3 regions of the Planococcus chinensis genome follow, and region 3 is predicted to be linked to each of the others. Evidence: riboswitches for the same ligand, from Rfam matches in the RefSeq annotation. Region 3 holds a riboswitch; each other region holds the start of a gene.

What was found. Region 3 has a riboswitch for thiamine pyrophosphate ahead of tenA (thiaminase II). Riboswitches for the same ligand answer to the same signal wherever they lie in the genome.
Region 1: it holds a riboswitch for thiamine pyrophosphate, as region 3 does, so the genes downstream of both, ACFSDB_RS07360 (YkoF family thiamine/hydroxymethylpyrimidine-binding protein) here and tenA (thiaminase II) in region 3, are expected to answer to the same signal.
Region 2: it holds a riboswitch for thiamine pyrophosphate, as region 3 does, so the genes downstream of both, thiT (energy-coupled thiamine transporter ThiT) here and tenA (thiaminase II) in region 3, are expected to answer to the same signal.

The regions. Positions count from the first base shown of each region.
Region 1 covers NZ_JBHUFW010000004.1:1,004,652-1,015,504, forward strand. Annotated here, with positions in the region: gene ACFSDB_RS07305 (YjjG family noncanonical pyrimidine nucleotidase) at 1-615, shown strand, start outside; gene ACFSDB_RS07310 (hypothetical protein) at 602-799, shown strand; gene ACFSDB_RS07315 (hypothetical protein) at 803-979, shown strand; gene msrA (peptide-methionine (S)-S-oxide reductase MsrA) at 976-1,512, opposite strand; gene ACFSDB_RS07325 (LCP family protein) at 1,664-2,611, shown strand; gene ACFSDB_RS07330 (AI-2E family transporter) at 2,673-3,860, shown strand; gene ACFSDB_RS07335 (sporulation protein) at 3,923-4,342, shown strand; gene ACFSDB_RS07340 (hypothetical protein) at 4,415-4,882, opposite strand; gene ACFSDB_RS07345 (energy-coupling factor transporter transmembrane component T family protein) at 5,150-5,908, opposite strand; gene ACFSDB_RS07350 (ABC transporter ATP-binding protein) at 5,889-7,319, opposite strand; gene ACFSDB_RS07355 (ECF transporter S component) at 7,312-7,893, opposite strand; gene ACFSDB_RS07360 (YkoF family thiamine/hydroxymethylpyrimidine-binding protein) at 7,886-8,485, opposite strand; TPP riboswitch at 8,577-8,682, opposite strand; gene ACFSDB_RS07365 (glycoside hydrolase family 32 protein) at 8,898-10,367, shown strand.
Region 2 covers NZ_JBHUFW010000014.1:46,070-56,922, forward strand. Annotated here, with positions in the region: gene ACFSDB_RS16835 (aminopeptidase) at 1-181, shown strand, start outside; gene ACFSDB_RS16840 (SGNH/GDSL hydrolase family protein) at 185-1,096, shown strand; gene ACFSDB_RS16845 (hypothetical protein) at 1,154-1,285, opposite strand; gene ACFSDB_RS16850 (M20 family metallopeptidase) at 1,350-2,426, opposite strand; TPP riboswitch at 2,569-2,668, shown strand; gene thiT (energy-coupled thiamine transporter ThiT) at 2,767-3,342, shown strand; gene map (type I methionyl aminopeptidase) at 3,423-4,175, shown strand; gene ACFSDB_RS16865 (tryptophan-rich sensory protein) at 4,839-5,558, opposite strand; gene ACFSDB_RS16870 (M3 family oligoendopeptidase) at 5,779-7,578, shown strand; gene ACFSDB_RS16875 (GNAT family N-acetyltransferase) at 7,580-8,128, shown strand; gene ACFSDB_RS16880 (DinB family protein) at 8,213-8,695, shown strand; gene ACFSDB_RS16885 (beta-class carbonic anhydrase) at 8,704-9,270, opposite strand; gene mreBH (rod-share determining protein MreBH) at 9,387-10,394, opposite strand; gene ACFSDB_RS16895 (hypothetical protein) at 10,641-10,781, opposite strand.
Region 3 covers NZ_JBHUFW010000004.1:806,730-817,582, reverse strand. Annotated here, with positions in the region: gene thiW (energy coupling factor transporter S component ThiW) at 261-749, opposite strand; gene thiE (thiamine phosphate synthase) at 746-1,393, opposite strand; gene thiD (bifunctional hydroxymethylpyrimidine kinase/phosphomethylpyrimidine kinase) at 1,386-2,216, opposite strand; gene thiM (hydroxyethylthiazole kinase) at 2,203-2,997, opposite strand; gene tenA (thiaminase II) at 2,987-3,682, opposite strand; TPP riboswitch at 3,769-3,871, opposite strand; gene ACFSDB_RS06300 (YqkE family protein) at 4,055-4,264, opposite strand; gene ACFSDB_RS06295 (acetyl-CoA C-acetyltransferase) at 4,277-5,461, opposite strand; gene ACFSDB_RS06290 (hydroxymethylglutaryl-CoA lyase) at 5,542-6,441, shown strand; gene ACFSDB_RS06285 (alpha/beta hydrolase) at 6,454-7,380, shown strand; gene ACFSDB_RS06280 (YneF family protein) at 7,727-7,963, opposite strand; gene tkt (transketolase) at 8,096-10,099, opposite strand; gene ACFSDB_RS06270 (DUF896 domain-containing protein) at 10,253-10,486, opposite strand; gene ACFSDB_RS06265 (YneB family resolvase-like protein) at 10,545-10,853, opposite strand, start outside.

The DNA of each region.
Region 1 (10,853 bases), 200 kb from region 3:
AATGCTTTTTCCGACCACGGGATGCCGACGGGTTTTTCCGATTATCATGCCAGCTACCGGAAAATCAGCTCTGTGCTATGGAATGACTTGGAGCAGGGCAGGATTGCCCTGCGGGAACTGGGCGTCGAACGCTTCAAACGGCTATTCCGCGAGCACAAGCTCGATATCAGTGCAGAGGCCTTCAGCAAAGCCTATCTTGATTATCTTGGAAAAGAAACGCATCTCATGCCGGGAGCAGAAGAGCTGATCACCAGCTTGTCGCATTGCCGGCTTGCCGTCATTACAAACGGATTCGGCAGCGTGCAAAAAGAGCGGATTCTCAATTCGCCGATGGAAGGGCGGTTCGAGCACGTCATCATCTCGGAAGAAACAGGTTTCCAGAAACCGGACGCTGGCATCTTCGACCATGCCTTCAAGAAACTCGGCCTTTCGGAAAAAGATTCGGTGCTGATTGTCGGCGATTCGCTGACATCCGATATCCAAGGCGGAGCGGATTACGGCATCGACACCTGCTGGTTCAATCCGTTCGGAAAAGAGAACCACGCCGGGGTCCAACCGACATATGAAATCAGGGATCTGATCGACTTGGTGCCGATCGTCAATGGACACCGTTAAGCACAACTCAGAAGGGGCTGTCCTAGAAGGACTGCAGGTCATTGCGGCGGACGCTTTCCGCTGGCTCACTGGCAAAACTGATGCTCCTGTCTCTGCGTCGCTTCGCTGCTTCGCTGCAAACAAATTTTCCGAAGTGCTTTCGTCCACCTTGCTCGCCGCCTCGATGATCATCAGCCGTTTATAGAATATGGAAAAACCAAAGGAGAAAAAGCGCGGCTTTTTCTCCTTTGGTTTTCAGTATTGTTTTTTTTGGACAGCTGCTTTTTCTTTGGCAGGAGAGGCCGCCTGCATCAGCCCAATGGATCCGAATGAAAAAGCCGAGCAGGATCCTTTTAAGGGAAGCTGTTCGGCTGGAGTGATTTAATTTTTCACGCTGTTTTTGTCCCATACGGAATCCAGGAATTCATCACGGCCTGATGCCGCACGGTCTTCCTTGTAATGGTCCGGGTTTTTCTTATAATAGTCCTGGTGGTACTCTTCGGCCGGATAAAACGGTCCGGCGTCGAGGATTTCCGTGTTGACCGGCTTGTTGTAGCGGCCGCTTGCATCGAGGTCCCGCTTGGACTGTTCCGCCAGTTCGCGCTGCGTTTCGTTATGGACGAAGATGGCAGGGCGGTATGAAGGGCCGCGGTCCTGGAACTGGCCTTCGTTGTCGGTCGGATCAATCTGCTGCCAGAAGATATCAAGCAGCTGCTCATAAGGAAATACCTCCGGCTGGAAAGTGATTTCGACCACTTCCAAATGTCCGGTCGTACCGGATTTTACTTGTTCATATGTGGGGTTTTCGACGTGGCCGCCGCTGTAGCCGGACATGACGCTGTCGATGCCGTCAAACTGGTCGAACGGTTTGACCATGCACCAGAAGCAGCCGCCTGCAAATGTCGCTTTTTGGGTCATAGGTGGGTTTGCTCCTCTCGAGTGGAATAGAAAAATCTTACCACTCCCCCTGTTTCCAGACAATAAATATGATTATAATGGGATTGCAGAAACTTCTTCTAGTGAAATAGCGTCCAATGTAAAGCAAGATGCAGAAAGGAATGTGTATAGTATGGAAGAAGAACTACAGCCAGCCAGAAGGGAACGGCGCAAAAAAAAGCGGTTCCGTTTCCGGGGCATCTTACTGCTGCTGCTCTTAGCAGTAATAGCAGTGGGAATTTACGTATTTTTGCAATTTCAAAGCGGATATAAGCTAGCTGAAAATACAGAGCAACCAACTTTGGAGTTCGACGGAGACCCAGAAAACGGGGATTTCCAGAACATCCTGATCATCGGTGTGGATTCACGTGGGGAAGAACAGTCCCGTTCGGATACCATGATGCTGATGTCGCATGATAAAAACACGGACGAAATCAAATTAACGTCGTTCATGCGCGACATTTACGCCGACATCCCGGGCTATCAATCGTATAAACTGAATACGGCTTATTACTTGGGCGGCGCGAACTTGCTGGCGGACACGCTGCGGGAAATGTTCGGCCTGGAGATCCATCATGTTGCCATGATCGATTTTGCGAATTTTGAACACATGGTTGATATAGCCGCACCGGACGGCGTGGAAATTGACGTTGAAAAAGACATGTCCGAAAAAATCGGCGTTTCATTGAAACAAGGCGTCCATACGCTAAACGGCAAGGAACTTCTCGGTTATGCGCGGTTCCGTGCTGACAGCGAAGGCGATTTCGGGCGCGTACGCCGCCAGCAGCAAGTAGTTGCTGCGCTGAAAGACGAGCTGATCAATGTTTCGGCAATCCCGAAATATCCGAAACTGGCAGGGGCGGTCCAAGGCTATGTCCAAACAGACTTGCCGGCAACAGAAGGCGCGAAACTGGCCATCGAACTCGCTAAAGGCGGAAAAAGCGACATCGGCCGTCTGACGGTCCCTGTTGAAGGAAGCTACTGGGATGCACGATATCCGGATGCCGGTGCTGTCCTCGAAATCGATATCGAAGAGAACCGCCAAGCGCTGGCTGAATTTTTGTCACAACCACTCCATTAAGCAGACCTGAACTTATGCTACTATAGAAGTAGTTCATATTTTTCTGAAAGTGGGAGATTTGGTGGAACCCGAAAAACAATCGCTTTTCTCGACAAATTTTATCCGTTTCCTAGGCGGAACGAACACCTTGTTCACACTGACGGCGCTTGTATTGCTTGGGCTCGTCATTTTCATCTTCCGGGAAGTGTCATTCATCTTCAATCCGCTCAGCGTCTTCATGAAAACGGTGGTGCTGCCGGTCGTCCTTGCGCTCATTTTCTATTATCTGCTGCGGCCTGTTCTGCGGCTGCTTGAAGAAGCGAAAATCCCCCGGCTTTGGGGAATCCTGCTGATTTTCCTAGGGGTCATCGGCTTGATCACGTTGCTGATTGTCCTGGTGCTGCCATTTCTCCGGGAGCAGTTCCAAAAGCTGATCATGGAGTTCCCGGATTACTTCATGCAATTGCTGACCAACTTGGACGCTTTTCTCCGGACGTCCATTGTCGGCGACTATTACCGGGGATCAAGCTTTGATATTGAGCAATTGATCGCCACCTTGCCGGCGAATGTCGCTGATACACTCCAGGCGACAATTGCCAGCATCATCACAGGAATCACCGGTTTCATTTCGACGATCACAAGTGTCATCCTGTCGATTGTCATCGTGCCGTTCATCCTCTTTTATTTGCTGAAGGACGGCGAGAAGCTGCCGGAGTATTTTGTGAAGCTCCTGCCGCCAAGATTCCGTGACGACACGAGGGAAGTGCTCGGCGAAGCGGACCGGCAACTGGGTGCCTATATCCAGGGCCAGATCATCGTGGCGTTTTGCATCGGCGTCATGGTCTATATCGGCTTTTTGATTATCGGAATGGATTACGCGCTCCTGCTCGGCGTCCTGGCGATGGTCACTAGCGTAGTGCCGTATCTCGGGCCAGCGATTGCCATAACGCCGGCAGCGATTATCGCCCTCGTGACTTCGCCGTTCATGCTTGTGAAGCTGGCGGTCGTCTGGACGGTGGTCCAACTTGTTGAAGGGAATCTCATCTCCCCGCAGGTGATGGGGAAGACGCTGTTCATCCATCCGGTCACGATCATTTTCGTATTGCTGACAGCGGGGTCGCTGTTCGGCATTGCCGGCGTCATCCTCGGGATTCCGATGTATGCACTCGCCCGTGTATTGATTTCGCATCTCTACAAATTGTTCAAACGGCGCTATAATAAACATGAGAACAACCTTGAGAACCAATATGACTACACAGAGCTGCTTTGAGGGTTTAACAAGAAATCTATGGTGGTATAGGAAGATTACTATGATCTGGGGGTTTCCATTTTATGAATTTCAAAAAGTTTCTAAGTTCAATTGGAATCGGTTCGCTGACCGTTGAAACAGTGGTGGAGAGGCCGAACTTAAACGAAGGCGAGACGCTGAACGGCACGATTTACATCACCGGCGGCGACACCGACCAGAAGATCGAATACGTCGAATTGCATGTCGTCAAGCAAATTGATGAAGTACGGGACGACAGCGATTTCCAGCTGATCGAGAATGTCGTGGCAAAACAGTCACTGGATTTTGTCAGCACGCTGAAATCGAAAGGGACGCTCATGCAGCAATTCGAAATCGTGCCTGATGAGCGCTGGATCGTTGAAAACGCGAAAACGAAACTGCTGCTCCGCACGATTGTCCATGTGGACAATGGAGTAGACGCCATGGACGAAGACGAGTTCACTTATAGCGTTTCTGCAATGTAGAGGGAGAAAAGCGACAGCCGGATTGGTTCCAATCCGGCTGTCGCTTTTTATTTATGGGTCATGAAGCGTCCTCTATCTGTACCACAGGAAGTCGTAGAGCAGCTTTGTGCACAATACTTTGAACTCACGTTCCGGATACGTGTTTGCCATTAAATTCAATAAACGGGCACCGGTTTCTGCGGCGGATTCAAACGAACTGTAAAATCCGGACTTGAGCCCTTTAGCATACATGAACGGGGAAGAAGGTGAGTTCTTTGAAAATAAAAATATTATGTATACTTCTTTTTTCGGAGCTCCAGCATAGACAGACGGTTCAATGAGCAGTTCGTTGTCAGGGAAATAACAGATTTTATTTGGCAAAATGACCCCGACCCGCTTCATTGCCCAAAGGTGGGTATAGCCTTCATAGATTTCCTTGAAAGCACGGTCCATCATTTGGCCGAAATCCCGTTCAAACATCACAAAGGGATCTTGGCGGTTGGTCATATACGCCAGATAGACCCGGTCATCTTTTTCGTCAAGCAAGTCCCATTCAATCATGCCAATGCCTCCTTGCTAATAGAAAAAAGTGCTTGCTTGATGTATACCCATTACGGTAGAAGCGAAATCATTTAGGAAAACTGCCGTCTCGCTGCGGGCAATCAATAAAAAAAGATATAAATGTACATAATTACATAAGGTTAAATTTCTGAAAAACAAAAACCGTAACAAAAAAAGTGAAACAAAAAACCGCGTTCCCGAAAAATGGATGCCGGGAAGCGGCTGAAATCTTATGAGAAAATCAAACTGGATACATTCAAATTGCACTCATCCATCAATATAAATTCCGCCTAAGCAACTGCCGGCCAGTACGAAGAGAAACAGAAGGGCCAGCCAGAAATCGATCCGCCCTACATGAACAGGGCGGTAATAAGCTTTGCGACGCTCTCCGGTAAAACCTCTGGCTTCCATGGCAAAAGCGGCACGCTCTGCCTTCCTTACTGCGCCGGCAAGCATCGGGATGAGCAGGCGGCGGAAGGCAGGCAACCGGTTTATCCAATGGGGTTTGATTTGAGCGCCTCGGAGCCGCTGGGCTTCACGGAGCTGGGTGAATTCCTCTTTCAATAGCGGCAAAAATTGATAGGCAACCATGACACTGTAAGCCAGTTTTGGCGAAAGCTTCATTTGCTGCATCAGGCTCATGATAAATTTTACCGGATCGGTCGTAAAAGCGAATAACAGCGACAAGCTGGAGAAAGCCAGGACGCGAACGGACAGCGACAAAGCCGTCTCCCATTGCTCTTTGGCCACCTCAAACCCGGCAACAGAGAAGTACACTTCATCTTGAGTTCCTACACCGAAAACGACAGCAGTCCAAAGATAGCCGAATGCAGCAAAAGCGAAAGGGAGCATGAAGAGCGTCCATTTTTTCCATGGAATCCGGCTCAAGAGAACCTGCAAAAGAAGGATGCCGATAAAGAACAGGAATGGCGTCCATGGATTGAAAAAGAAGGCAATAACCAGCATCGATGCTGTCACAACGACAAACTTCACCGACGGATTCATTTCATGCAAAAGATTTTTCACGCTGCACCATTCCTTTCGGCTGTAGCAGCTGGTGCGCCTGCATGAGTGATTCATCCGCCCAGACCCGCTCGGCAGAGAATTTCCCGGTCAGCATTCCGTCTTTGATGAGCAAAACCGAATCTGCAATCCCCGCTGCAAATTCCATGTCATGAGTCACGATCAAAATCGTGGCACCCTCCTGGACGCGTTCACGGATCAAAGTAAAGAGTTCCATAAGCGCGGCAAAGTCTTGCCCGGAAGTCGGCTCGTCCATTAAAAGCACGTCCCGCTTGTCAGCGAGCATCGCGCCAATGGCGACCCGCCGCTTTTGTCCGTGGCTTACTGAGAACGGATGACTTTCCTTGATATCCGTCAAATGGAGCCGTTCCATCAGCTCTTCCACTTCTGCCTGGGTGGAGGCTCCGGAAAAAGCGAGCTCAGCCTCTACGGAAGATTCGATGAATAAAAACTCGGGTGACTGGGGCACGTAACCCACTTTCTGTGCGATGATCCGGCCGCCCGTTAAAGGAATGATTCCGCATAGCGCTTTTAAGAGAGTGGTTTTTCCGCTGCCATTCGGGCCGGCAATGACCACCACTTCGCCGCGTGCTGCTTTAAAGGAAAGGGGAGCTAAAAGCAGCCGGCCTTCTTTTTTTACTGAAATCGCTTCGGCCTGTAGCGCCGGCAAATCTTCATAAACAGAGGGACGCACAGGAAAGGAATAAATTGATCTCGGACGGAAAGGAACGTCTGCAATGAGAGCACCATCTCTGTCCAAAACGATTTCCCGGCTAAAAAAAGTTTCCCACAATTCCAGCCGGTGTTCGACAGCTACGACAGTCAGCCCGTGTCTTTTCTGAAGGACGGAAAGCCAGTCGACAAATTGCTTGGCGGTGAAGGGATCGAGATGGGCCAACGGTTCGTCGAGAAGCAGGACTTCAGGTTCCATAATCAGCGCGCAAGCTGTAGCCACCCGCTGTTTCATGCCGCCAGACAGCGTTTGGATCACTGCATGGCGTAGTTCCATAAGGCCGGTCAGTTCCAACACCCCTGCAATCCGCGCGTCCATGGCTTCAGCAACAGCGGACAGATTCTCAAGAGTGAATGCCAGTTCCTCCTCGACCGTACGCATGCAAAATTGGGAATCGGGATCCTGGAAAACCGTTGCAATCCGGCGGTTGATTTCCCCTGGTGCGTAGTTTTCAGATGGCTTGTTGAAGAGTTTGATGGAACCGCTTAGAATTCCGTCGCAATTCAAAGGATAGAGGCGGTTCAGCAAGTACAGAAGTGTACTTTTGCCGGCACCGCTCGGACCTGTTATGACAACCCGCTCGCCTCGGAAGATTTCATATGAAATCCCGTCGAGCGTCCGCTGGCCTGAATCGGGAAACCGGAAGTGGACATTGTCGAGTGAAAAGACGGCATCATGCATTGGCATCACTCTTTTCTATACGGGCAATGGCATAGCCGCGAAGGGAACCGGTCGCCAGCAGGGCATCCGAAAGGTATTTTCCGCCGATTCCCGCTATGATCATGCCGCTCAACACACGCAGCGTGAACATCCAGGCGACGAACGTCGGATCGAGCGCTGCATAACCCGAAACAAAGAAGCCATAAACAAAGCTGAAGACGGCAGAACCTGCCCCTGCAAGCATCAGGACGGCCAGATTAAAATGCTTGTAGCCGGTCACAGCAAAGGCCGCCTCCGCGCCAAGCCCTTGAATCACACCGGATAAAATCAGGCGGGGGCCCATGGCGTTGCCGAGCAGCACTTCAATTGCCGCTGCCATGGTTTCTGACATCAAAGCGGCACCCGGCTTGCGGATGATGTACATGCAGATAATGGAGACGATAAACCAGATGCCGAACATCCATTCATACGCAATCGGGCCGATCAATCCGGCCCAGATATTTCCGACGTGGACAAACACCAAATAGACGATGCCGAAGACGATGGCAAAGAGCGACATCAAGACGATCTCTTTTAACTTCCAGTTTTTAAGCATGCGCATTCCCTCCGTGCGACGGGCTGTTGATGCTCATCGAGAGCGTCATCACAAGGTGGCGGTACTCTTCTGAGCGCGCATGGGTGAACGACTCTTCATAGAAAGCGAAGACATCGTGGATGTCGCCATGGATGCCGCTTGCGTAATGCATCGATTCGTTGAAGACGCCATGCGCTTTGGCACGATCGATTTCCCGGTAGATGACTTCCATATACGCCGGGTTGTTCATCGGGTATAAGGCGAACTGGGAAGAAACATATTGAGGAGTGGCGTCCTGATTAGGCAGCTCGTCGCTTTTTTCCAGATAGGCATCTCCTTCCGAGTCCCCCGGGCAGCCGATCGAGAACGTTCCGGAAAGGGCGACGTGTTCGCCGGTTTTTGCCGCATGGAGCGCGATCGCTTTGGCCACGTTGAAAACCTGGTTCTGTTTGCCGCGGATGACGGTTGAAACGTCGTCCGTATGCATCCAGACATTCGAGGTGTCCGTCCTATTTAACGCCCCTTTGATGATCTTGATAAAGTTTCCCGACATCGGGTGCAAAGAAAAACGAAATCCGACAATCGGGCTTGTGCCGCAGTACAATGGTTCCATGAATAGATTCCTCCTTAAAAAAGTCCACAAAAAAGGCCGCATCCGCGAAGATGCAGCCATAATCTATAAGCGTCCCAAAAAAGGAGTTTTCCAGAAATGTGCCGCACTTCCTCACGCAGGTCCTAACCTGATCGAGTTATAAGGGATCGAAGCTTGCGCTTGCATCTCAGCTAAAATAAGCACCCCTAGTGCAGAAAACGGTATGCAGTTTTTTGTGTCCGGGGTTTGCCCCGATGGCTCTAGTTTAGCGGAAGGGCTGGGGGATGTAAAGGGGGACAACACATAACTTGGGAGCAAGTGAGTGCTTGACTGGCACGTGGACAACCGGGGAAGCCGAATCAAGACCAATTAGTTGGAATTTTTAATTAATAGGCGTTATGCTTGTTAATAATGATGAAAATAGGAGATTATCATGGTCCAATTCAACTGGTTTGAAAGAATAGCACAGACGATCGAAGCGTATCAAAAAAACAACAACAGCGATCCGCATCGGCTTCAATTCCACTTGATGCCGGCGGTCGGTTTGTTGAACGATCCAAATGGGTTGATCCAATACAAAGGCATGTATCATGTGTTTTTTCAATGGAATCCGTTTGGTACGGCGCACGGCTCTAAATGTTGGGGCCATTCGACCTCCCAGGATCTTGTTTATTGGCAAGAACACAAGCCGGCGCTTGTCCCAAGTGAATGGTATGAAAAGGACGGCTGTTTTTCTGGGAGTGCGGTTGAAGTTGATGGGAAGATGATCTTGTTTTACACGGGGCATGTGGAACGCGGAAATGGCAAATTTGAGACTTATCAATGCATGGCCGTTTCCAGCAATGGATTTGATTTTGAAAAGAAAGGGCCTGTTGTATTGCTGCCGGAAGGATACACGGCTCATTTCCGGGATCCGAAAGTTTGGAAAAGGGATGGCACTTGGTACATGGTTGTAGGGGCGCAAACATTTTATGAAGAAGGGGCCGTTGTGCTTTTTGCTTCGACAGATTTACAGCAATGGGATCTTAAAGGGATTTTAGCTGGAAACCGCTTCAATGGATTGATGGACTTCGGCTATATGTGGGAGTGTCCGGATTTTTTTGAGCTCGGTGGAAAAGACATCCTCATCGTTTCCCCTCAAGGGTTGAAAGCGAAAAATTCCTTTTACCATAATGCGCATCAGTCTGGCTATTTTGTCGGCAGATGGAACGTTGGAACAACTGAGTTCCCGCATGGTGAATTTACAGAGTTGGATCGGGGTTTTGATTTTTATGCCCCGCAGACGTTTCAGGATAAGCAAGGAAGGCGGATCATGCTTGGCTGGATGGGCATCACAGGGGAACAGGAATCCCACCTGCCCACAATCGAAAAAGGATGGGTCCATGCTTTGACGATGCCGCGTGAATTAGAGCTGAGAAAAGACAGGATCATTCAGAAGCCAGTGCCGGAACTGAAACAGTTGCGGGAAGCACAAGGGCTTTCATTCCATTCAAGCTTAAAGAATGAAACAAAGACGTGGCCAGAACTTTCGGGGAATGTAGAGGAACTGAAGATCCATTTCCTGCAGAACCTGGCCGGGCATATAAAAATTGAAATCCGCAAAAATATAATCATTTCTTACGATCAACAGACCAAGCGGTTGACGTTGGTGCGCAAACGATTTCTAGACGGCATGGTAGAAAACCGAAGCTGTTTTTTGGAAACACTTGAGGAATTGCATATATTCCTGGATACGAGTGCCATTGAAGTTTTTGTCAATGGAGGGGAGGAAGTGTTCACGGCCCGTTTTTTTGCGCTCGCAACGGATCTTGATGTTTTCTTTACGGCCGACGGGCATGTGGAGTTATTGCTTGAAAAGTGGAATCTGCGAAATCCTAAGCATTTCATGAATCATTCTGTTTAAAACTGACGCCTTCGTTTTCCGTTAAAGAAATGTATCTGGCAAAACAAAGCATTGGATTCTACAAACCAATTCATCTAAACATTTTGTTCTTCATTTTTAATTACACAAAATGTACGGCAAGGAGAAGCGGAAGTCGGATGAAATGATTTTTTCATTGCTGCAGACTAGCGGTTATATATATTCTTTAAATCAAATCGCATAATTAAATGTCCTAAAGCATAGAAACCGGCAGTTTATGGCATTGTGTCCAAACCTCTGCCGGTTTTATAGATTTTATTTGAACAAGCACGCATGCCTTGTTTTGCCAGTAGAACGGTCCTTAGACAATTCAATGAAGGTCGACAAGAAACTGAAATTCAAAAAATAAATTCCTTTTACAAAAAATTAATAAAACGCATATTGTGTATCGAATTAAGGATTGGTATCATGAAAATGATATAACTTTGTTAGAAATGTAAAATATATCTTAATAATAGTATTTGTACC
Region 2 (10,853 bases), on a different contig from region 3:
CTACCCGACCTGCTATGAAGGCGGCCGGGATCTGGAGCGGAAGCAGCTCGAATCAATCGGATTGAATACATCGATTGTCCATGAAGACTTTATGATCGGCAGCGCCGAAATGAATATTGACGGCATCCACAAGGACGGCACACGAGAACCGGTTTTCCGGAACGGGAACTGGGCATTTTAAGAGGTGAGCAGGTTGAAAAAATACACGATAGCGTGTTTGACGGCAGTGCTGCTGGCTTTCAGCGCTTTGCCTGCAGCGGCAGAAATCCAATTGCCGGCCGCTTATGTAGCGCTGGGTGATTCGCTCGCAGCAGGCCAGACGCCGAATTCAGAGATTGATGCAGGCTATGCCGATCTGATTGCGCAGGAATTGGCACGCCAGCAACCGGTCGCATTCTTTTCCAAAGATTTGGCGTTTCCGGGATTCACAACGGAAGATGTACTAGAGCGGGTCAAATCGGAAGAAGCGAAAGACCTGTTGGCTTCTGCCAACATCATTACGCTTTCAGCCGGCGCAAATGATCTGCTGCGGCTTGTGCAGGCCGATTCTGAACAAGGGTCTTTGGCTTTTCCGCAAATCCAGGCCGACTTTGCATTGAATAATGCGCGGGAGAACCTGGATGAGATTTTAGCGGAATTGAAAAAGCGGGCACCGGATGCGGATGTTTATGTCATGGGCTATTATTTTGCATATCCCCATGCCCGTGAAAGCCAAAAAGCGGGAACTGCAAAACAGCTTGATCTGCTGAATGTCATTTTAAAGCAAAGCGCTGAAAAAGCAGGGGCCGTTTTTGTGCCGGTCCAAGGCGCATTCGGCAACGACTCGGTGGATAAAGTGCCGAATGCGGCGGATGTCCATCCGAATTTCAAAGGCTATCAGGCGATGGCCAATGCTTTTTTGGATAGCTACCAAAAGGGCTGGAAAGTGGAAAACGGGGAATTGCCGAAGGCCGCACCTTTATCTTTTGAGGAAATCACGGCCCAGCAGGAATCGGACCGTGAAAGTGCCATATCCGGCAACCCGGCTGCAAGCCGGCCTTCTGAAGGGCTCGAAGAGGAATATTATGCTTTGCGTGAGGCATTGCCGTATGTATAGTTGAAAACATGCAAAACCCCGCTCCGGAAAATCCGGAGCGGGGTTTTGTGTTTTATATCAACGCTTTGGCTTAGGCGTTCTGCGCGTAGAAGTAGTCCCTGCTTTTTGTTTGTTCATTACTTTTTTGATGATTGGATACGCGATTGGCGCAAACTTGATGGCTGTTTTTACAATTCTTCCGATTCCCATGTTTATCACTCCTGACGTGGATAGAGTATGTTTTATTGTTCCCGGTTTTTCTGCTTGTTAAACCTTAAAGCGGGGCAGCGGCAAGCTGCTTTAGGATGTCTTTGTATTGATGGATGCTGGAGATGTCCGCGTATTCGGCGTTTCCATGCCAGTCATCGCCTGAAGGGCCGAATTCGATCGCGCCTTCGCCGCCGTTGACGGCTGCGTAATAGCGGGTATCGGCAGCACCATGCTGACCGAACAGGACAGGTTCGGTTTCCACTGTTTCACGGATGGCATTTTGCAGCGATTGAATGTACGGATTTTCTTTGGTCGTCGTCAAAGCGGGTGTGGAGCCGCTCGCTTTGTATTCCATATCCAGCTTCAAGTTCTCGGCGAGTTCCGCCATCTGCCGAACAATTTCGTCTTTGTCCTGGCCCGGCATAAAGCGGATATCATAGGACATTTCGCAGATTTCGGGAACGACGTTATAGCGGTCTCCCGCTTTGATGATCGGCAAATTGACCGACGGCTGTTCGTAGTATTCGGTCGATTCCTTGCGGAAAGGCAGATCGGCCATTCCCATATGAAACTTCATCGCCGACTCGATGGCGTTGATGCCTTCCCATGGGCGGCTGCCGTGCGCAGGTTTGCCTTTGAAGGTCAAATCCATGCGAAGAATTCCTTTTGACTGCAAGCCGATTTTTAGGCCGGTCGGCTCGCCGCATATGACAAAATTGCCGGTGTAGCCTTGTTCGACCAGCCATTTTGAGGTGTTGCGGCCGCCGATTTCTTCATCGGTGACAATGTGCAGCTGGACGATGCGGTTGAGCGCGGATCCATCCAGTTCGACGAAAGCCTGCATCATGGCCGCCACCCCGGCTTTCATATCAGCGGAACCGCGGCCGTAAATGCGCCCCATTTCCTCCATCGGCACGAACTGGTCCGGATGGCCGGGAACGACATCGACATGCCCGTTCCACACGATGGTGTCCTGTCCTTGGCCTTTTGCGGCAGTCAGCATCATATATCCGTTGTTTTCATGGACCTTGACTTCCTGCCCTTTCTCCTTCAGCCATTCGGCACAAAAAAGAAGAGCATCGTTCGCTCCTTGTTTGGTGTCGCTTTGGATTTTAATTAACTCTTTCAATAACTCGATCATACTCAGCAGCGCATGTTTCCGCTGCCTTCACCACCTTTCGACTATTTGCTTCATACTTACCTGTTACCCTCTGGGGCCAGCTTGAAACTGCGTTGCTTAAAGTCGGGCATTTGTGTACAATAGGGGTGAAAGCAAAATATGTATGCACCACAAGGGGAGCTATATGCTGAGAGTGAACACATTGTTCTTACCCTTTGAACCTGTAAGTTAACACTTGCGCAGGGATGTGGATGGAAACCGGCCCTTATGCGGCGCCAAGCTCTGTCCTGGCGCCGCTTTTATATGGTTTTTTATTCGCGCGGCCCTTCTGGTGATGTGCACAACACATAAGGAGGAAGTTATGAGAAATAAACGGGTTATTTTAATGGTGGAGATTGCGATTTTTGGCGCCCTCGGGTTTATCCTCGATTTTGTGGCCTTCAAAATGCCGCAAGGGGGATCTGTCAGTCTGGTCATGATCCCGATTGTCCTGATGGCATTCAGAAGAGGCGTCGCTGCCGGTGTCTTGACCGGGCTGTTGGTAGGACTCCTGCAAATCGTCACAGGCACCATATCGGTGACGCCGCTGTCGTTCGGCTATGTCGTGCTGCAAGTCATTCTGGATTATTTGCTGGCTTACGGAGTCGTAGGCCTTGCGGGAATCATGCGGAGCCGGTATCTGCAGGCTGCTGAAGAAAGGCGCACAGGGAAGATGATCACAGCTATCGTACTGGGCGTTTTGATCGGTTCAGTTCTGCGGTACATCACCCACGTGATCACCGGCATTCTGTTCTTCGGAATGTTTGCAGAAGGGAATGTACTGATCTATTCCGCTGCCTACAACGCAACCTATATGATTCCGGTATTTCTCTTGGCGGCTTTCGTCTGCTCGGCACTCTTTGCCGCAGCCCCGAAACTCGTCGACGCAAAAGCATAAGTGGAAGGGGACTATCATTAGGATAGTCCTCTTTTTATATGGTATAATTTTTCTTAGACAATTTGAAAGAAGGGTATTTAATGATTGCGACGACTGAAAAAGATATAGAAATGCTAAAAAAAGCCGGACAGATGGTAGCGAAGATCCGTGAAGAAATGAAAGCGGCGACCAAGCCGGGTGTTACGACAAAGGAAATCGATGAATTGGGCGGCAAGCTGTTTGCAGAACTTGGCGGCGTATCCGGACCGAAATCGGAATATGATTTTCCGGGCTATACGTGCATCAGCGTAAACGAAGAGGTGGCGCATGGCATTCCCGGCAAACGCGTCATCGAAGAAGGCGACATGGTCAATATTGATGTATCGGGTTCTTATGAAGGCTATTTTGCGGACACAGGGATTTCCTTTGTGGTCGGCGAGGGCCATGCGGAAAAAGAGAAGCTTTGTGAAGTGGCAGCATCGGCTTTCGATTTCGCTATGACGAAAGTGAAAGCCGGCGCGAAGCTGAACCAGATCGGGAAAGCGGTGGAGCGCGAAGCGAAGCAGCAGGGCCTTTTTGTCATCAAGAACCTGACCGGGCACGGCATCGGGAAATCACTCCATGAAGCCCCTCAGCACATTTTGAATTATTACGATGCATGGGAGAAGACCATCCTGAAAGAAGGCATGGTGCTGGCCGTGGAGCCGTTTATCTCACAGAAAGCAGAGCACATCATCGAATCAGGTGACGGCTGGACATTTATCACGCCGGATCAGTCGCTGGTGGCGCAGATTGAACATACAGTCATAGTTACAAAAGGCGAACCGGTCCTATTGACGAAACTGGATAATTAGAAAGCTTCTCAGGCTGCAGACTCCCTCATAACGAGGCCGTCTGCAGCCTGTTCTTTTGGATGAAAGGTTGCCGCAAACAAAAAAAGACCTTTTAAGGTCTTTTAATTTGTAGACAGAAGAAAATTTATTCCTCTTAAACAATGAATATTCATATGAGCGGAGCTATCTCGAATCCTCCACTTCAGGCGGACGCTTTCCGCGGGCTCGAGCCGAACTAACTAAGAACCTGTGCTCCTGCGCAAGCTCGTCGCAAATACTTGCCCTCGCAAGCTTCGGTCAAGCATTGACTGGCGTCCGAGTGGATTTCCGCACTTCGCTATCCCGCAGGAGACGACGCCTTCCGTTCCGGATCATAAAGCAAGCGGCTTGTAATTAGTTACACAAAGCAGAATAAGCGTCCTACTCCTTTTTTTGAATACAGGTGGTGCTCCCGATAGGGTGGGCCACGAGACTCCTGTGGGACCAGCTCGAGCTGAAGGCCCCGCAGGAAAGACTTGGCCTGCCAAGTCTTTGCGACGAAGCTAGCGCAGCGATACAGGAGCATGGTTTTTCAGTGAAGAGGAGACTGAAGCCGAGCCCACGGAAAGCGAAGTGGCCCACCCTGTCGGGCTTATACATCTTTATTCATCACAATTGAACTTTATCTACAGTTTAAAAGACCCTTCAAGGTCTTTTTTTGATAAGCAGAACACCGGTCACAATAACGCCGCTTAAAAACAGGGAAGCGGTTGTGACGAGCAATTCGCTTGTGCCGTGTTTAACGGCGATGCCGATGAATGCCCAGACGAAGACTAAGGCAAATGGAATGTCGGAATGGTGGAATCGGACATGGAGTGCGAGCGCGGTTCCGAAAGTCAGCATGATAACCGTCCAAAGCTGGTCGCTCAAGCCCCAGCCGCCCCAATTGAAATAAGTCAGTATGTAAGCAACATTTGTGATGGTCGCCACACTGATCCAGCCCATATTGACTGAAACCGGCAGCCGCTCGGTCACTTTCTGATCGCTATTATTGTACTGCAGATATAGGGCAATCAAGGAAAGCAGATAGCCGACCATGGCGACGAGCGTCCAGAGGAAGAATTCATAATGCCACAATAAAATCCAAGCGATGTTGAATCCGGCACTTAATAAGAAATATAATGCAATTTCAGATGAGGGAGTTTCTCCTTTTTTCAAACGAATCCAGAAGCCGGCGATCCAAAGGGCCAACAGGATATATATGAGAGACCAGATCGAAAACACATAGCCGGCCGGTGTGATCATCACGGGCAACCGGTTTGAAATTTCCCCAGTCGTTTGGCCATTCAGCGGCAGGATAGTGGCCAACGCATTTATAGCGACAACGGCTCCGAAAGCGAGCGTCATCAACAATACCCGAATCATAGCAGATCCCTCCTTTCAATTTAGTATACCTGTCATCGATTGGTTCAACAAATAGCTTCTTCCAAAAAAAGCAATAAAGGCGCGAGTTTGTGAAAGTTTCGTCACTTTTTCCAGTTCAAACAAGAGGAAGGCGGCGCGGCCCATTATTCCTCCCGTTCAATAAAAATGGTATACTTATAAGTGTTTTTAGAAAATTTCGTTTACCACAGGAGGAAACAGAATGACAGTTAAATTTCCGGAAGTCTGGGACTTGGATAGCCTTTTCCCAGGCGGAAGCGATTCGGCGGAATTGCGCGTACATATGGACCAGGCAGCGCCGCGCTTGGAAGAATTCGAAAAAGCGGCCCAAAGTTTCCAGGTGCCGGCATCAGCTGAAGACGCGCCGCGCATTGCCGGCCTTTTGGAGGAAATCAAAGGGCTGATGCAGCATCTAAGCCAGTCTGGTGCTTTTATCGGCTGTTTGATGGCGCAAAATACAGAAGACAAAAAAGCAGGGATTCTGCAAAGTGAATCGGCGGCTCTGTCATCCCGTTTCCAGTCTGCGCTGCAGAAAATCCAAAAAGATCTGACAGGAACTGAGGATGCTGTATGGAAGAGCCTGCTCGAAACCGATGAACTCAAGGAGTTTGGTTTTGTATTGAATGAATGGCGCGAAGAAGCGGAAATGCTGCTTTCTGAAAAAGAGGAAAACCTGATCAACGCACTGAGCATGGATGGCTATCATGGCTGGAGCCAACTTTACGATATGCTGGTGGGGGATATCAAAATCACCATGACAGTCGACGGCGAAGAGAAAGTGCTATCCGTCGGGCAGGCGAACAACCTGAGTGCCCACTCCGATCCGGCCGTACGCGAGGAATCCTATACGAAACTCGAAGAGGCATGGACAGGGAAAGAAGAATTCTTTGCCAAAACCTTGAACTCGATAGCAGGCTTCCGCCTGGAAATCTATAAAAAGCGCGGCTGGGACAATGTCCTGCAGGAGCCGCTCCATATGAACCGCATGAAGCAGGAAACCTTGGATGCGATGTGGGGGGCAATCAGCAACAACAAAGGGCCGTTCGTCGACTATTTGAACCGCAAAGCGGAAATCTTGGGAAAAAACGGCCTGGATTGGTTTGATGTGGATGCCCCTGTGACAGCCAGCACTCAAAAATTCTCATACCAGGAAGGCGCTGACTTTATCCTTGAACATTTCGGGAAGTTCGGGCCAGAACTCCGGAAGTTTGCGCAGGACGCTTTCGAAAAAGGCTGGATCGAAGCCGAAGACCGTCCGAACAAGCGCCCCGGCGGATTCTGCACGAGCTTGCCGATGTCGGAGGAATCCCGCATTTTCATGACCTACAGCGGATCGATGTCGAACGTTGCGACGCTTGCGCATGAACTCGGCCATGCATTCCATTCTTACGCGCTGCGGCCGGTACACCCGTTGAACCGTTCGTATGCGATGAATGTAGCGGAGACCGCTTCGACTTTTGCTGAAATGATTGTAGCCGATGCGGCAGTTAAAAATGCCCAAAGCAATGATGAGAAGATCGCGCTTCTTGAAGACAAGGTCCAGCGGAGTGTAGCATTCTTCATGAACATCCATTCCCGCTTCCTGTTTGAAACACGTTTCTATGAAGAGCGCAAAAAGGGCGTCGTCTCAGCCGGCCGGTTGAACGAATTGATGTCACAGGCGCAGGAAGAAGGGTTTGCCGGCGGATTGAAGTCGCTGCACCCGCATTTCTGGGCTTCGAAGCTGCATTTTTATATCACGTACGTGCCATTCTACAATTTCCCTTACACATTCGGCTATTTGTTCTCCTTGAGCGTATACGCAAAAGCGCTCGAAGAAGGCGCCGGTTTTGAAGAGAAATACATGGCACTCCTCCGCGACACAGCGATTATGACGGCAGAAGACCTGGCACTTAAGCATCTCGGGGAAGACATCACCCAGCCTGCTTTCTGGGAAAAAGGGATTGCACTTTGCGTGAAGGATGCCGAAGAATTCAATGCGCTGACTGCTGCCGGTAACTGATATGAATCTACGATTCGAGGGGCGCGCCTGTTATATTCGGAATCTGACAGTGGATGATGCAGAAGAAATGGTGCATTTGCTGCTTCGCAACCGGGAATACTGGTCGATTTATGAACCCCGCCACCCGGACAGTTATTTTACGCCGATGGTGCAGCGGGAAAAAATCCGGGAATCGGTCTATCAGGCACGCGAAAACCGCGAATACAGCTTCGGGGTTTTCGAGCCTGGCACTGACCGGATGATTGGCCATATTTCCTTGTACAGCATCAAGCGGCTTCCGTTCCTCAGTGCGCTTGTTGGTTATTCGATCGACAAAGCATCGACAGGCAAGGGCATCGCGACGGAAGCAGTGAAACTCGTGCTCACATTCGGATTCGAGCAGCTCCGGCTGCATAGGATCGAGGCTTATGTATCGCCCCGGAACGCCGGATCGATCCGGGTGCTTGAGAAGTCGGGCATGCAGCAGGAAGGGCTGCTGCGTGAATTTTTGTACATCAACGGCGAGTGGGAAGACCATTACCAATACGCGCTACTTGAGCGCGAATTTTGAAAGGGCAAGGCCGCTTATAGGAAATGGCGGACCGCAATTGTCCGGTGGTTTTCAGAATAGAAGCCGAAAAAAGGAGGATGCTCCATGGATCGAAATAAGATGTTTGCTTACCATCAATGGGCGGCAGTGGAAATTCTGAAGCATATCCAGTCGTACGGGGAAGAGATCTATACACGGGAAGGTGCGAATTCGTTCCCTTCCATTGAAAAAATGACGGCACATGTCATCGGCGTCGAAAAATTATGGCTTGAGCGGATGATGGGAAATAAAAGCCCGGTTTTTCAGCAATATGACGTATCGACGACAGAAAAGGCGATTCAGGCATTTATGCTACTGCACGCAGAGATGGAATTGTATTTTGCATCGCTCACTGAGGAACAATGGCAGGCGGAATTGGAATTCACCAATTTAAAAGGGGACCATTTCCGGAGTACGAGAGAAGAGATGCATTTTACATTCATCAACCATGCATCCTACCATAGAGGCCAAGCAACTTCTTTTCTGCGGCAATTCGGCAAAGAAGGCATCCCGCTGGATTATCTCTATTTCCAAAAACAAAACCGCTGAGAATTTTCTCAGCGGTTTTCGTTTCCATTGACGATCAAATCAAGTTTTCCGGTTGTGGGGTCGATGACAAGGCCATGGACCGGAACTGTATTGTCCATTAGCGGATGGTTTCTGACCATATTGACGCTGTGGCGTACACTTTCTGTCACATCGTCAAACCCTCGGAACCATTCTTCGAGGTCAACACCCGAATAACGCATCATTTCGATGGTCTTTTCATCGATACCGCGCGCCTTCATCTTGCTCAGGATCGACTGGGGATCGATGGCAGACATGCCGCAATCGTAATGGCCGATTATGTATACTTCATCTGCATTCAATTCATAAACAGCTACAAACAAGCTGCGCATGATGCCGCCGAATGGGTGGTTGATGACCGCACCGGCACTTTTGACGATTTTCACGTCGCCGTTCTTTAAATTCATCGCTTTCGGCAGCATTTCGAATAGGCGGGTGTCCATGCACGTAAGGATGACGATTTTTTTGTCAGGGAATTTTGTGGTGATAAACTGTTCATACTCTTTGTTTTCAACAAATTCCGTATTGTATTCCAAGATCTGGTTCAACATTGACATCATTATTTCCTCCTTGAAAGCCTTTTCTATTAGTGTAATCCATTTCGGGAAAAAATTCGACTTGCAGCTGAAGCCAAAAAAAAAAACAGCCCGACTGGTTTGCCGGGCTGAATGGGTTAACGAGGGATTTTTTCTAATTTGCTGAGCATCACCAGTGAACGGCCAGTGCCGATTGCGACAGATTCTAAAGGATTCGGTGCAATATGTACAGGCACGGAAATCTCTTTTGACAGCCATTCTTGCATGCCTTTCAGCAATGCGCCGCCGCCTGTGATCACAACGCCTTGGTCGACGATGTCGCCGGACAATTCAGCCGGGCAGTTTTCTAGCGTTGCGCGGATGCATTCCAGAATCGCAAGCAATGACTCTTTCAGTGTTTCCTGGATTTCCGTAGATGTCAATGTCACGATTTTCGGAAGGCCGGTCATGATATCGCGTCCGCGGATTTCCATTGTTTCGGATTTGTGCGGAACCAGGGCATAGCCGATTTCTTTCTTGATGTTTTCGGCAGTACGTTCACCGATCAATACGTTGTAATGCTTGCGGACATACTGGATGATGTCTTCGTCCATCCGGTCGCCGGCAACTTTCACCGTATTGGCTGAAACGACGCCTCCGAAAGAAATGATTCCGACTTCAGTTGTACCGCCGCCGATATCAACGATGACGCTGGCAATCGGTTCGCTCACCGGAAGGTCAGCGCCGATTGCTGCTGCGACAGGCTCTTCAATCAGATGGACGGACTTTGCACCGCTTTGTTTCACGGCGTCATGGATAGCGCGGCGTTCTACAGAAGTTGCGCCCGAAGGTGTGCAGATCATCACATTCGGCTTGCGGAACGAAGTGCCCATTTGTTTTGCTGCTTTTTGCATGACAATCTTCAATAATTCAGTCGTGACGTCGAAGTCTGCGATGACGCCGTCTTTTAACGGGCGCACAACGCGGATCGAACCGGGAGTTTTCCCAATCATCGCTTTGGCGTCTTCGCCGATGGCAATGACCCGTCCTGATTTTGTATCAAGTGCTACCACTGAAGGTTCATTTAAAATAATGCCTTTTGATTTTGTGTATACTAAAATATTTGCTGTTCCTAAGTCAATCCCGATGTCTGTTGAAGAAAACATGCCTAAACTCCTCCTAATAATAAACAAGTACCATTTTGCATTTTACCATGTAAAAAATGATGTAAAAAGAACGAAACAACAAAATGATACATTAGAAAGGTCTTATGTTGGAAATGCAGGGATAATTACATACCAAAAGACCCGGAATGTTATTGTTATGTAAAATAAATGATTTGAAAATGTAATAAAAAAGTCGTACAACAAAAGAAAAAAAGCCCGTTCCCTGAGCGGAAAACGGACTCTTTCTCAATATCTCTTTTTCGGTAGCGGATCTACATGCTCTGCATCATGTGAATGAAGCTCTCTGCCAAGGAAATGCAGAAGCGTAAAGAAGAACAAGAAGATAACAACCATAAAACCAAGAACTACCACGACGCCTTCTAACATAGGAATAACTCCTCCTTCATCTGCCGTTATCATTCTTTAGTATACATGATAACCGGCAAAAAATTAAGTGTC
Region 3 (10,853 bases):
GAGCCATCTCTTTGCTGCGGGCGTCTCCGCCGTTTTGCTTCATATCTCAGATAGCAGTACGAAAACGGATATAGTTATCAGCTTTTTAAGAACGAAACCAGCACCGGCGCGTCCAAGGGCTAGGCGGAGCAATGAGACGGGTGTTCTTCCCGGCTCATTGGATGAGCCATGCCCATAGCGCCCGAAGCGGTGTATTTAGTTTTTTTATTAAGTGTATCTTTATAGTAGGTTTTTTGACATCCTGAGGACAACCTCCAGCGTCAATAAAGTTCGCTTTTGACGTAGACATTCTTCAGTTTATAGACGAGCAGAACCCCCAACACAGCACCTGTAGCACTTGATACCAGAAACGGCGGCATGAAGAAAAACGCGGCGCTTTCTGTGCCCATCAAAAATTTTGCATACGGTACAGCCACAAGCGAAGCAAGGATTCCCGTGCCGATGATTTCCCCTGCTGCGGCAAACCAGAGTTTCCCGGTACCCATATAGAACAAACCGGCCAGAAGAGCGCCGATCATTCCGCCGGGAAATGCCAGCAAGGAGCCGGTCCCGGTCAACACGCGGACCACCCCTGTCACGAAAGCGATGACGACCGCCGGAATGGGCCCGAAAAGGACCGCCGCCATCACGTTGATCGCATGCTGTACTGGATAAGCCCGGGCAATTCCGGCAGGAAACGATACAAATGCGGATCCTGCTACTGCAATCGCCACGAACATTGCCATCAGGACGAGCTTTTTCGTTTTCATATCATCTGCCCTCTTTCATATGAATCTCGCAGCCGGCCAATTTCTGCGGAAACGTCCCTCGCTTGGGCTATCGCTGATATAACGGCTATGCCGGCTGCACCCGCTTGCCAAACTTCGTTTGCGTTTTCCGATGTGATTCCGCCGATGCCAACGATTGGAACCTGGGGATATTTCCTGGTCACTTCTATGATTTTCCTGACTCCTGCCGGCTCTTTCGCATCATTTTTTGAAATCGTAGCGAATACCGGCCCCATGCCAAGATAATCAGCGCCGCCTGCAATAGCCTGTGCGGCTTCTTCCTCGGAATGGACCGATACTCCCAGCACTTTCTCTGCGCCGATCAGTGCGCGCACATCGCCGCAATGCATATCCTCTTGCCCGACATGGACGCCGTCCGCTCCGATTGCAAGCGCCAGTTCTACATCGTCGTTGATGATGAACGGCACGCCATACTGTGTGCAGAGAGCCTGGCATTCCCTGGCGAATTTCTCCAACGCTTCCCCCCGCAAAGCGGTCTCCCCTTTTTCACGCAGCTGAAAATGGGTAATCCCGGCTGCCAAAGCTTCATTAAGCAAAAAATGCGGCTCTTTTTCCTTTGCATTCGACGTACCCATGATGAAATAAATTGATGGTCTGCTAAACAAGCTGAACTTCCCCCTTTCCGCTGAAGTTTCTGAAGGCTGCGTGATTGGTCGGTCCATGGCCTGATCCAATATTCAAAGGATGGCCAAGTGCTGCTTGGACAAATTGCTTGGCAGTGAAAAGCGCTTCGTTCATTGGCGCGCCTTTTGCCATTTCAGCTGTCAGGGCTGCTGCGAATGTGCAGCCGGTGCCATGAGTCTGACGGGTGCTGATCCGGTTTGAGCGCAGCATTAGCGATGCGCCGCCGGTGTGGAGATAGAAGTCCTCGGTAAAGTCCGGATCGTTGCCATGGCCACCTTTGATGACGACCGACTCCGCTCCGTAATCCAGAATACGTTTTGCTGCCAGGAGCCGTGTTTCCGGATCCCGGATTTCAATGCCGCTCAACACTTCCGCCTCCGGGATGTTCGGTGTAATAACCGTGGCGAGAGGCAAAAGTTGGGCTTTCATCGCCTCCACCGCCTCTTCCTGCAAAAGTGCAGCCCCTCCTTTTGCAATCATGACCGGATCGACAATGACATACTTCCATCCATATCTCCGGATTCCTTTAGCCGTTTCCTCAATGATCGAGGCATCAAACAGCATGCCGGTTTTGACTGCTGCAATTTCAAAGTCGCTGCCCACCGCATCTATCTGCTGCCGGACTGTTCCCCTTTCCATCGGGAAAATGCCGCTGACGCCTTGGGTATTTTGAGCCGTTACCGCTGTAATGGCAGAAGTTCCAAACACACCGAGCTCCTGAAATGTTTTGATGTCCGCCTGAATCCCGGCGCCTCCGCCGGAATCAGAACCGGCAATCGTTAGCACTTCCTTAATCGCGCCCATACAACATCCCTCCCATTTTGCTTGCTTCATCTATGTCCTGCTGTTCCGTGCTTGCAAGAAGGTCCAAAAATCGGGCGCTGAAATTCCCCGGCCCCGGTGTTTCGGCAGCTGCGTTTTCGCCGGCAATGCCGTAATAACGGAGCGCTTCTGCGGCTATCGTCATGGGCGGACCTTCCACTGATGCAAGGAAAGCAGCTGCGACTGCGCTTAATAGGCACCCCATGCCCGTTATCTCCGCCATTTTCGGACTGCCATGGGGGATGTACTCCACGGTTTGGCCATCCGTCACGAGGTCCGTTTCGCCTGTTACCGCTACGGCCAATCGATAGCGGCGTGCCACTTCCATTGCCAAGGGTTCTATATCGGCATCGCCAGCTCCGGCATCCACACCCTTTGCCTGCCAATCGGCTCCGGCAATCGCAGCCAGCTCCCCGGCATTGCAGCGCAGCAACGTGATTTCCACATGTTGAAGCAATTGGTTTACTGCCGAAAGCCGGAAACGTGTCGCGCCTGCACCGACCGGATCCAGCACGACCGGTATCCCTTTCCGGTTCGCTGTTTTCCCCGATATCAGCATGCTGTCGAGGGAACGCTGTGAAAGTGTCCCGATATTCAGCGATAACGCATCTGCCAAAAGGGTCAGTTCTTCTGCCTCTTCCACTGCATCTCCCATGATCGGTGATGCACCTAATGCGAGCAGCCCGTTTGCCTGGAAATTTGCGGCGACCTGGTTGGTGATGCAATGGATGATCGGCTCCTTTGACTGTACCTCATTCAACATAAGCAGTCTCCTCTCCCACTTGCGGCGCAACTTCCCAGCTTTCCATCGTCCACGCCTGCTGCCAGAAATTCCATTCGTAATAGCTGCTCCGGCGGAACCGGTCTTTCAACTGTTTAAGCCGTTTTCCAGAAAGCCCTTCTGCCAACCGGTCCATGCGATCTTTCTGCTCATTGACCAGCTCGCCGAACCACTCGGAACCGTATGTGCCAATCCACCGGTCGTAGATGGGATGTCCAGGTGCGGCATCTTTCAAGCGCTCCCCGATTTCAAAATAAAGCCAATAGCATGGCAGAATGGCAGCCAGTACATCCGCCAAGTCGCCTTCAGCAGAACGGTACATATGCGAAACGTAGGCATAGGCACTCGGCGAAGGTTCGAACAACTCCCAATCGCTCTTTGTGACACCGAGTAAATCCATGAATGATTCGTGGAGCGCCATTTCTGCGGCACAGGTCTGTTCTGCATGATGCGCGAAGCTTCTCGTCGTCTCGAGGTCCGCCGCCTTAACCGCTCCGATTGCCTGTACTTTGGCAAAATGGGTTAAATAATAGGCGTCCTGCATGACGTAATACTTGAATACATCCAGCGGCAACGTGCCGTCCGCGATTCCTCTTACAAACGGATGCTCAAAACTTGCCTGCCATAATCCATCACATTCCAACCGTACCTCTTTGCAAAAAGCCATTTCTCCATCTCCTTTTTTGGGCAAATAAAATACCGCTTTCCAGTAAAGGAAAGCGGCGATTGTCAGCTGCACAAAAAAAGAGAGGAGCATCCATTCGCCCACTTCCCTCCGCTGGTATGATCCAGATCAGGTTCAAAGGGTCCGAGCGTTGCTCGTCTCAGCCGGTAACCGGCTCCCCTAGTGGATTGCGATATTCATGTTGTCGGCATCACTATACCATAGATAAAATAATAATTCAAAATTTCTTTTTATTTCAAGTTTCCGTCAGAGTCAGACAAGGCTGTTTTAGCGGATGCTCCATGGCTATACGCAAAAAAGCCGAAGACTGCGGGATTGTCCCAGTCTCCGGCCTCATCGGCATCGATTGGCACTCTAGAATTTATTGCCTTTGTCGCCGTGCCGCTCAAGCAACTCAGCAAACGACAAGTTCTTCTCGCGTTCTTTGCGTTCGAACAATTCCTTGGCGTGCTTTTCCTCAGCGCGCTGCTGCTCTTCTTTCAGCAGTTCCGCTTTCGTCGCCTGCAGTTTTGCAAGGATATCCTGCGGCAGATTGCTTTCGGTTTCCTGTTTTTTCTTGCTCATCGCTCTCTCTCCTTACGGGCGTTTTACGATCGTTGCCACGCCTTGGCCTCCGCCGATGCAAAGTGTTGCAAGTCCGGTTTTGACATCGCGTTTTTGCATTTCATGCAGAAGCGTGACGAAAACACGGGCGCCGCTTGCGCCGATCGGATGGCCAAGTGCGATTGCACCGCCATTAACGTTCAATATATCGTGATTGAATCCTAATTCACGGTCCACAGCGATTGATTGGGCTGCGAATGCTTCGTTGGCTTCGATCAATTCGATATCAGCCATCGCCATTCCCGCTTTGTTCAATACGTTCTTGACCGCTTGCACCGGACCGATGCCCATAACCGCCGGGTCTACGCCAGCGTGTCCGTTCGCGATGACGGTAGCAATCGGCGTCAAACCCAGTTCTTCGGCTTTCGCTTTGGACATCACGACAACAGCGGCCGCTCCGTCGTTGATTCCAGAAGCGTTGCCGGCCGTTACGCTGCCTTCTTTTTTAAATGCTGGGCGCAATTTGCCAAGTTTATCGGCAGTGGAATCGCGCTTTACGTATTCGTCCGTACTGAAGATCACCGGCTCGCCTTTGCGCTGCGGAATTTCAACTGGAACGATTTCATCATCAAAGCGGCCGGAATCGATTGCCGCTGCCGCGCGTGCCTGTGAACGCGCAGCAAATTCGTCCTGCTCTTCGCGGGTGATTTCATAGCGGTCGCAGAGGTTCTCTGCAGTGACGCCCATATGATAATTATTGAATGCACACATCAGGCCGTCCTGCAGCATGCTGTCGACCACAGTCTGGTCGCCCATGCGGTAGCCGGTCCGTGCTTTTGGCATCAAGTATGGCGCCAAGCTCATGTTCTCCATGCCGCCTGCCACGACGATATCAGCGTCTCCTGCAAAAATTGCCTGGAAAGCCAGGTGTACCGATTTCAAGCCGGAACCACAGAGTTTATTGATGGTCATTGCCGGAACGGTCTCCGGAAGCCCTGCTTCGATCGCTGACTGGCGGGCCGGGTTCTGCCCAAGCCCTGCCTGAAGCACATTCCCCATGATGACTTCAGATACCTGCTCAGGTTTGATCCCTGCGCGCTGGACAGCTTCTTTGATGACGATCGCCCCTAATTTTGTTGCAGGAACATCCTTGAGCGCTCCTCCGAAAGAACCGATTGCTGTACGGACAGCGCTTACAATTACGACTTCTTGTGACACAATGATTTCCCCCTTGTTTGGTTGTTTGCAAGTTGCTCTTTTCTCCTACTCCTGGATACAATGGTATTGGGAGGGATACTATGTTAAGTTTACCAAAGAATGCAACAATAATCGAGGTCGGCCCGCGGGACGGCCTTCAAAACGAAGGAAAAACCGTTTCCACGGAAGCGAAACTCGAATTCATCAAAGGGCTTCAAGCAGCAGGGGTGCAAGAAATGGAGCTGACGTCCTTTGTGTCGCCGAAGTGGGTGCCGCAAATGGCCGACGCCAAAGAAATCATGGCGAATGTCGAGAAAACCGGACGCCAGTTTGTCCTGACGCCAAATGAAAAAGGCATCAATGCCGCAATCGAATCCGGTGCGAAAGCTGTCGCAGTTTTTGTCGGCGTGTCCGATTCGTTCAACCAGAAAAACATCAACAAGACCACTAAGGAAAGCATGGATGCGCTCCAACCGCTCATCCTTCAATTAAAAGAAGACGGCATTTTCGTCCGCGCCTGCATTTCCACCGCGTTCTATTGCCCGTTCGAAGGTGCCATCAATCCGGAAGACACCTTGGCGCTTTGCCGTACTTTCGCCGGCTGGGGAGTCGACGAGTTGAGCGTCGCTGATACGATCGGCATGGCGACACCGCTTGAGAGTTATGAACTGTTCAAAAAATTAAAAGATGCATTTCCTGATATGCTGATGACCGCGCATTTTCATGACACACGAAAAATGGCGCTGGCCAATATCTTCGCGGCGCTCCAGGCAGGAGTCGACCGGTTTGACGCGTCCGCTGGCGGTTTGGGCGGCTGTCCGTTCGCACCGGGTGCCACCGGCAACGTCGCGACGGAAGACGTCGTCAACATGTTGCACCGCATGGACATCAGCACCGGAATCGACCTGGATCTTCTGTGCCAAGCTGTCGCGTCGATTGAACCCCATGTCTCAAACCCGGTTCAGACAGGCATGTACCGCCTTTATAAGAACCGAGGATAAGGAGGCTCTCCTTTGAAAAAACGCATTTTCCAAATTTCCGCTGTCGTTTCCAGCGCTTTTTCCCTTTTGGCTGCAGCGGTCGGCATTGCTGCCAGCAACCGGCTGATGTATGTGAAGAAAAAAGACGAAGCTTTGATTTTGGAGCGCGAAACATCCGCCAAACGGTATGACGAAGTCTGGTATGCCAACGTGAAAAAAAGCGAACAGTGGATCCGGTCGGAAAACGGCTATGACGTCAAGGCCATTTTCCTGGAACCGCATAATACAAGCCGTTATGTCGTCATTTGCCACGGAGTGACCGAAACGAAAGTCAATTCCTTTAAATATGCCCGCATGTTCGAGCACCTCGGCTTTAATTCGGTCGTTTACGACCATCGGCGCCACGGTGATTCCGGCGGCAATACGACCAGCTTCGGCCATTACGAGAAATGGGATCTGAAAGCGGTCATCGAAGCGCTCAAGCAGCATGTTGGCCCTGACTTGCGGTTCGGCATCCACGGCGAATCGATGGGGGCTGCTACGACGCTCTTGTATGCTGGCATGCGCGACGATGCCGATTTCTATATTTCCGACTGCGGCTATTCAGACATTTCGGAGCAGATCCGGCATGTCATGAAAACCACGACGCCGCTCAAAACGCCGATTGCGCTGAAACTGGCTCAAGTGTTCATGAAATGGCGGGACGGCTATGCGATGAAAACTGTATCGCCCCGGAATGCGCTCCCTTGGATCCGCAAACCGGTCCTGTTCATCCACAGCCTCGAAGACACATTTGTCCTTCCAAAAATGAGCATCGAGATGCATGACCTGAAAAAGGGGCCGAAAGCTTTGAAGCTGTTCGAAACCGGCGCGCATGCACAGTCCTATAATTTGTTCCCGGAAGAATACGAAGGAGCGGTGGCGGATTTCCTGAAAGAAAACGATTTGCTGCCACAGTAAGCGCCGCTGGCTGAATCCATTAATTAAGAAGGCGCCGGTCCTAATAGGACGGCGCCTTCTTTTTACAATTCACTTTTCAGCCTTTCCACTTCCTTCTCCAAATCAGCGATCCGTTTGTGAATCCGATAGAATATCGGTATGTAAGCAACCACAACCAGTATCATCCACCCCACAGCCCCAGCTCCTTTCCTAGAAGATCGAACCTGCCAAACTTTTACCATTACGTTTATATTCTTTTAAATTAGAGGAAATTCCTCCTCGCCGTTTAAGAACGACCATTTTAACTTTAATATTTTTATTATGTAAACAAATAGACAAAGAAAAAAAGCACTCATCATGAGCGCTTTTATTTTTTAGTTGGTGGTTTAGTTGATGCTTTATTCATTTGTGTCATCATTTGATTGATTTTCTTCTGAGACGGTTTTTGTCCCATTTGCATCATCATGATACGCAGCATATCTTCGTTGATCGGTGGATTGTCTTTCAAATACTTCATCATATATTGACGAGCGATGAAAAAGCCAAGCGCAACACCCGCGATTAAAGCCACGATAACGATTACGATCCAGATCCATGTAGCCATTCTTGTTACCCCCCTCGTGTTGCATAAATAAGTAGTGCACCACAATGGATTATACTATAAATTTCAGCATGTGACCATATGCACAAAATAATAAAAGGCGGAAGCTGTCTAGCGCTTCCGCCTCTTCTCAAATTATTGTTCGTTGATCAGATTCTTGACTCTCGCCACGACGTTCTCTGGCGTAAAGCCGAATTCTTGCATGATCCGTTCGCCTGGTGCGCTGGCGCCGAATCGGTCGATTGCCAAGATATCGCCTTCGTCGCCTGTGTAGCGTTCCCAGCCGAATGGAGAGCCCATTTCGATGGCCAAACGTTTTTTGACGGTCTTCGGAATGACCGATTGCTTGTATTCTTTATCCTGTTTTTCGAAGCGGTCCCATGACGGCATGGAAACGACCGACACGGAAATGCCTTCTTCCGCCAATTGTTTCTGGGCTGCAACTGCTAGACTCACTTCAGAACCGGTTGCCAAAAGGAGCGCTTGCGGGTTTTCAGCAGGCGAAACGACGTATGCGCCTTTTTCCACTCCGCTGTCAGCCAATTCGCCGCTCTGTTCAAGCACCGGCAAATCCTGGCGTGAAAGCACTAGCAAAGTCGGGTGAGACTTGGCAGTCAATGCCAATTTCCAAGCGGCTTTGGTTTCGTTGGCATCCGCTGGGCGTACAACGCTCAAATTCGGCATTGCGCGAAGCGAAGCCAAATGCTCAACCGGTTCGTGGGTCGGACCGTCTTCCCCGACAGCCACACTGTCATGTGTGAACACATATGTGACCGGAAGGCCCATCAATGCTGACAGACGGATAGCCGGGCGCACATAATCGCTGAAGACAAAGAATGTTCCCCCGAATACATGAAGGCCGCCATGAAGCGCCATACCATTTAACGCAGCACCCATTGCGAATTCACGCACACCGAACCAGATATTGCGTCCGGCCGGGTTTTCAGCGTCGAAATCGCCGCCGCCTTTGATGTTTGTTTTATTCGATCCTGCCAAATCAGCGCTGCCGCCGAAGAAAGAAGGAACCGCTTTGGCGATGGCATTGACCATATCGCCTGAAGAAGCGCGCGTCGCCTGTTTTTTGCCTACTTCATATTGCGGGAAGTCAGCATCAAAATCTGCTGGCAACTCGCCTTTGATCGCTTTTTGAAGCTGTTCTGCAAGTTCCGGATGTGCAGCTTGGTATTGATCGAACAATTCGTTCCAAGCTTTCTCGGCATTTCCGCCCAGCTCTTCTGTCGCTTGCTTGAACGTTTCATATACTTCGTCCGGCACATGGAAGTCCTGTTCGAATGTCCACTTGTAATATTCTTTCGCCAATTTCATTTCATCTTCGCCAAGCGGCGCGCCGTGGGCATCCGCTTTACCGGATTTGTTCGGTGCACCATAGCCGATGACCGTCTTGACTTCGATCAATGTCGGCTTGTCCGCAGACTGTTTCGCTTGCGCGATTTTTTCAGACAGATCGTCCAATTCATTGCCGTTATCAACGCGCAAATAATTCCAGCCGTAAGATTCAAAGCGCTTTTTGATGTCTTCAGAGAAACTCATCGAAAGGTCGCCATCCAATGAAATGTCATTGCTATCGTACAAGATGACCAATTTGTTCAATTGAAGATGGCCTGCAAGTGAAATGGCTTCCCCTGCAACGCCTTCCATCAAATCGCCGTCTCCGCAAAGTGCGAATGTGTGATGGTCGACCACATTCAAGTTCTCTTTATTGTAAGTAGCGGCTAAATGGCGTTCTGCCATTGCCATGCCGACAGCCATGCCGATCCCTTGTCCAAGAGGGCCTGTTGTCGCTTCAACACCCACTGTGTGGTGGTATTCAGGGTGGCCCGGAGTTTTGGAATCCCACTGGCGGAAGTTTTTGATTTCCTCCAATGATAAGCCATATCCGCTCAAATGAAGCAGGCTGTATAAAAGCATTGAACCATGTCCAGCTGAAAGCACGAAACGGTCGCGGTTGAACCAGTTCGGGTTCTTCGGATTGTGGTTCATATGTTTTGTCCACAAGGTATATGCCATAGGCGCTGCGCCCATCGGCAAGCCAGGATGTCCGGAATTCGCTTTCTCGATTGCATCGATTGAAAGCGTGCGAATCGTTGTTACTGCAAGTTGATCTGCGTGGTTTGACATAATAACATCCTCTCACTATCTTTTTTAATCCTATTCTAGTGTAGTCAACAATAGAAAAGAATACAACTAGAAAAGCGCCAGCTGGCTACTCAATCCGGAATGTGCCGGAAGAATGGCGCTAAACTTTGGCGCATCAAAAAAAGAGAATAAGCATTAATTCAAATACTTATTCTCCCGGATATTTTTGATTTTCTCCGGTGTCACATCTGTGCCTTCCGGATCGATCACTTTTACATTTTCAATCGTGCCGCGCATACTCGTGCGGAACGTCTGCAAGTATTCCTGCCGAAGCGCTGATTGCTCTTTGGCTTCTTCAATTGATAAACCGGCCGTTTTGGATTTGCGCGCCAGCTCGTTGATGCGTCTGATTTTTTCTGGAGATAACAAATAGAACCCCGCCTTTCTCTTTCATATCGTACAAAAGAAGCGGAATTTCTGCAATGATTTAGCCCTGTTTCATGCCTTGGAACTCTTTGTAGCGGCGATGGACTGTCGCTTTGCTGGCCTGGTAGCCGAAGCCTTGAAGAGTCACGGCGATTTCATGGAACGTCAACCCGTTCTCCTTCAGGCTGACAATCTGGTCGATCGGCAAATCCAGGCGCTCCCGCCCTTCCGGATTGCCTTTCCCTTTCAGGTTACGCTCAGGTTTGTAGCCGTTCTCCACTGCACGTTTCATGCCGCGCTTGATTTTGGCGTTATGTATTTTGCGTTGGTATTCTTCGACGATCGCCAAGATTTCCAACACCATATCGTC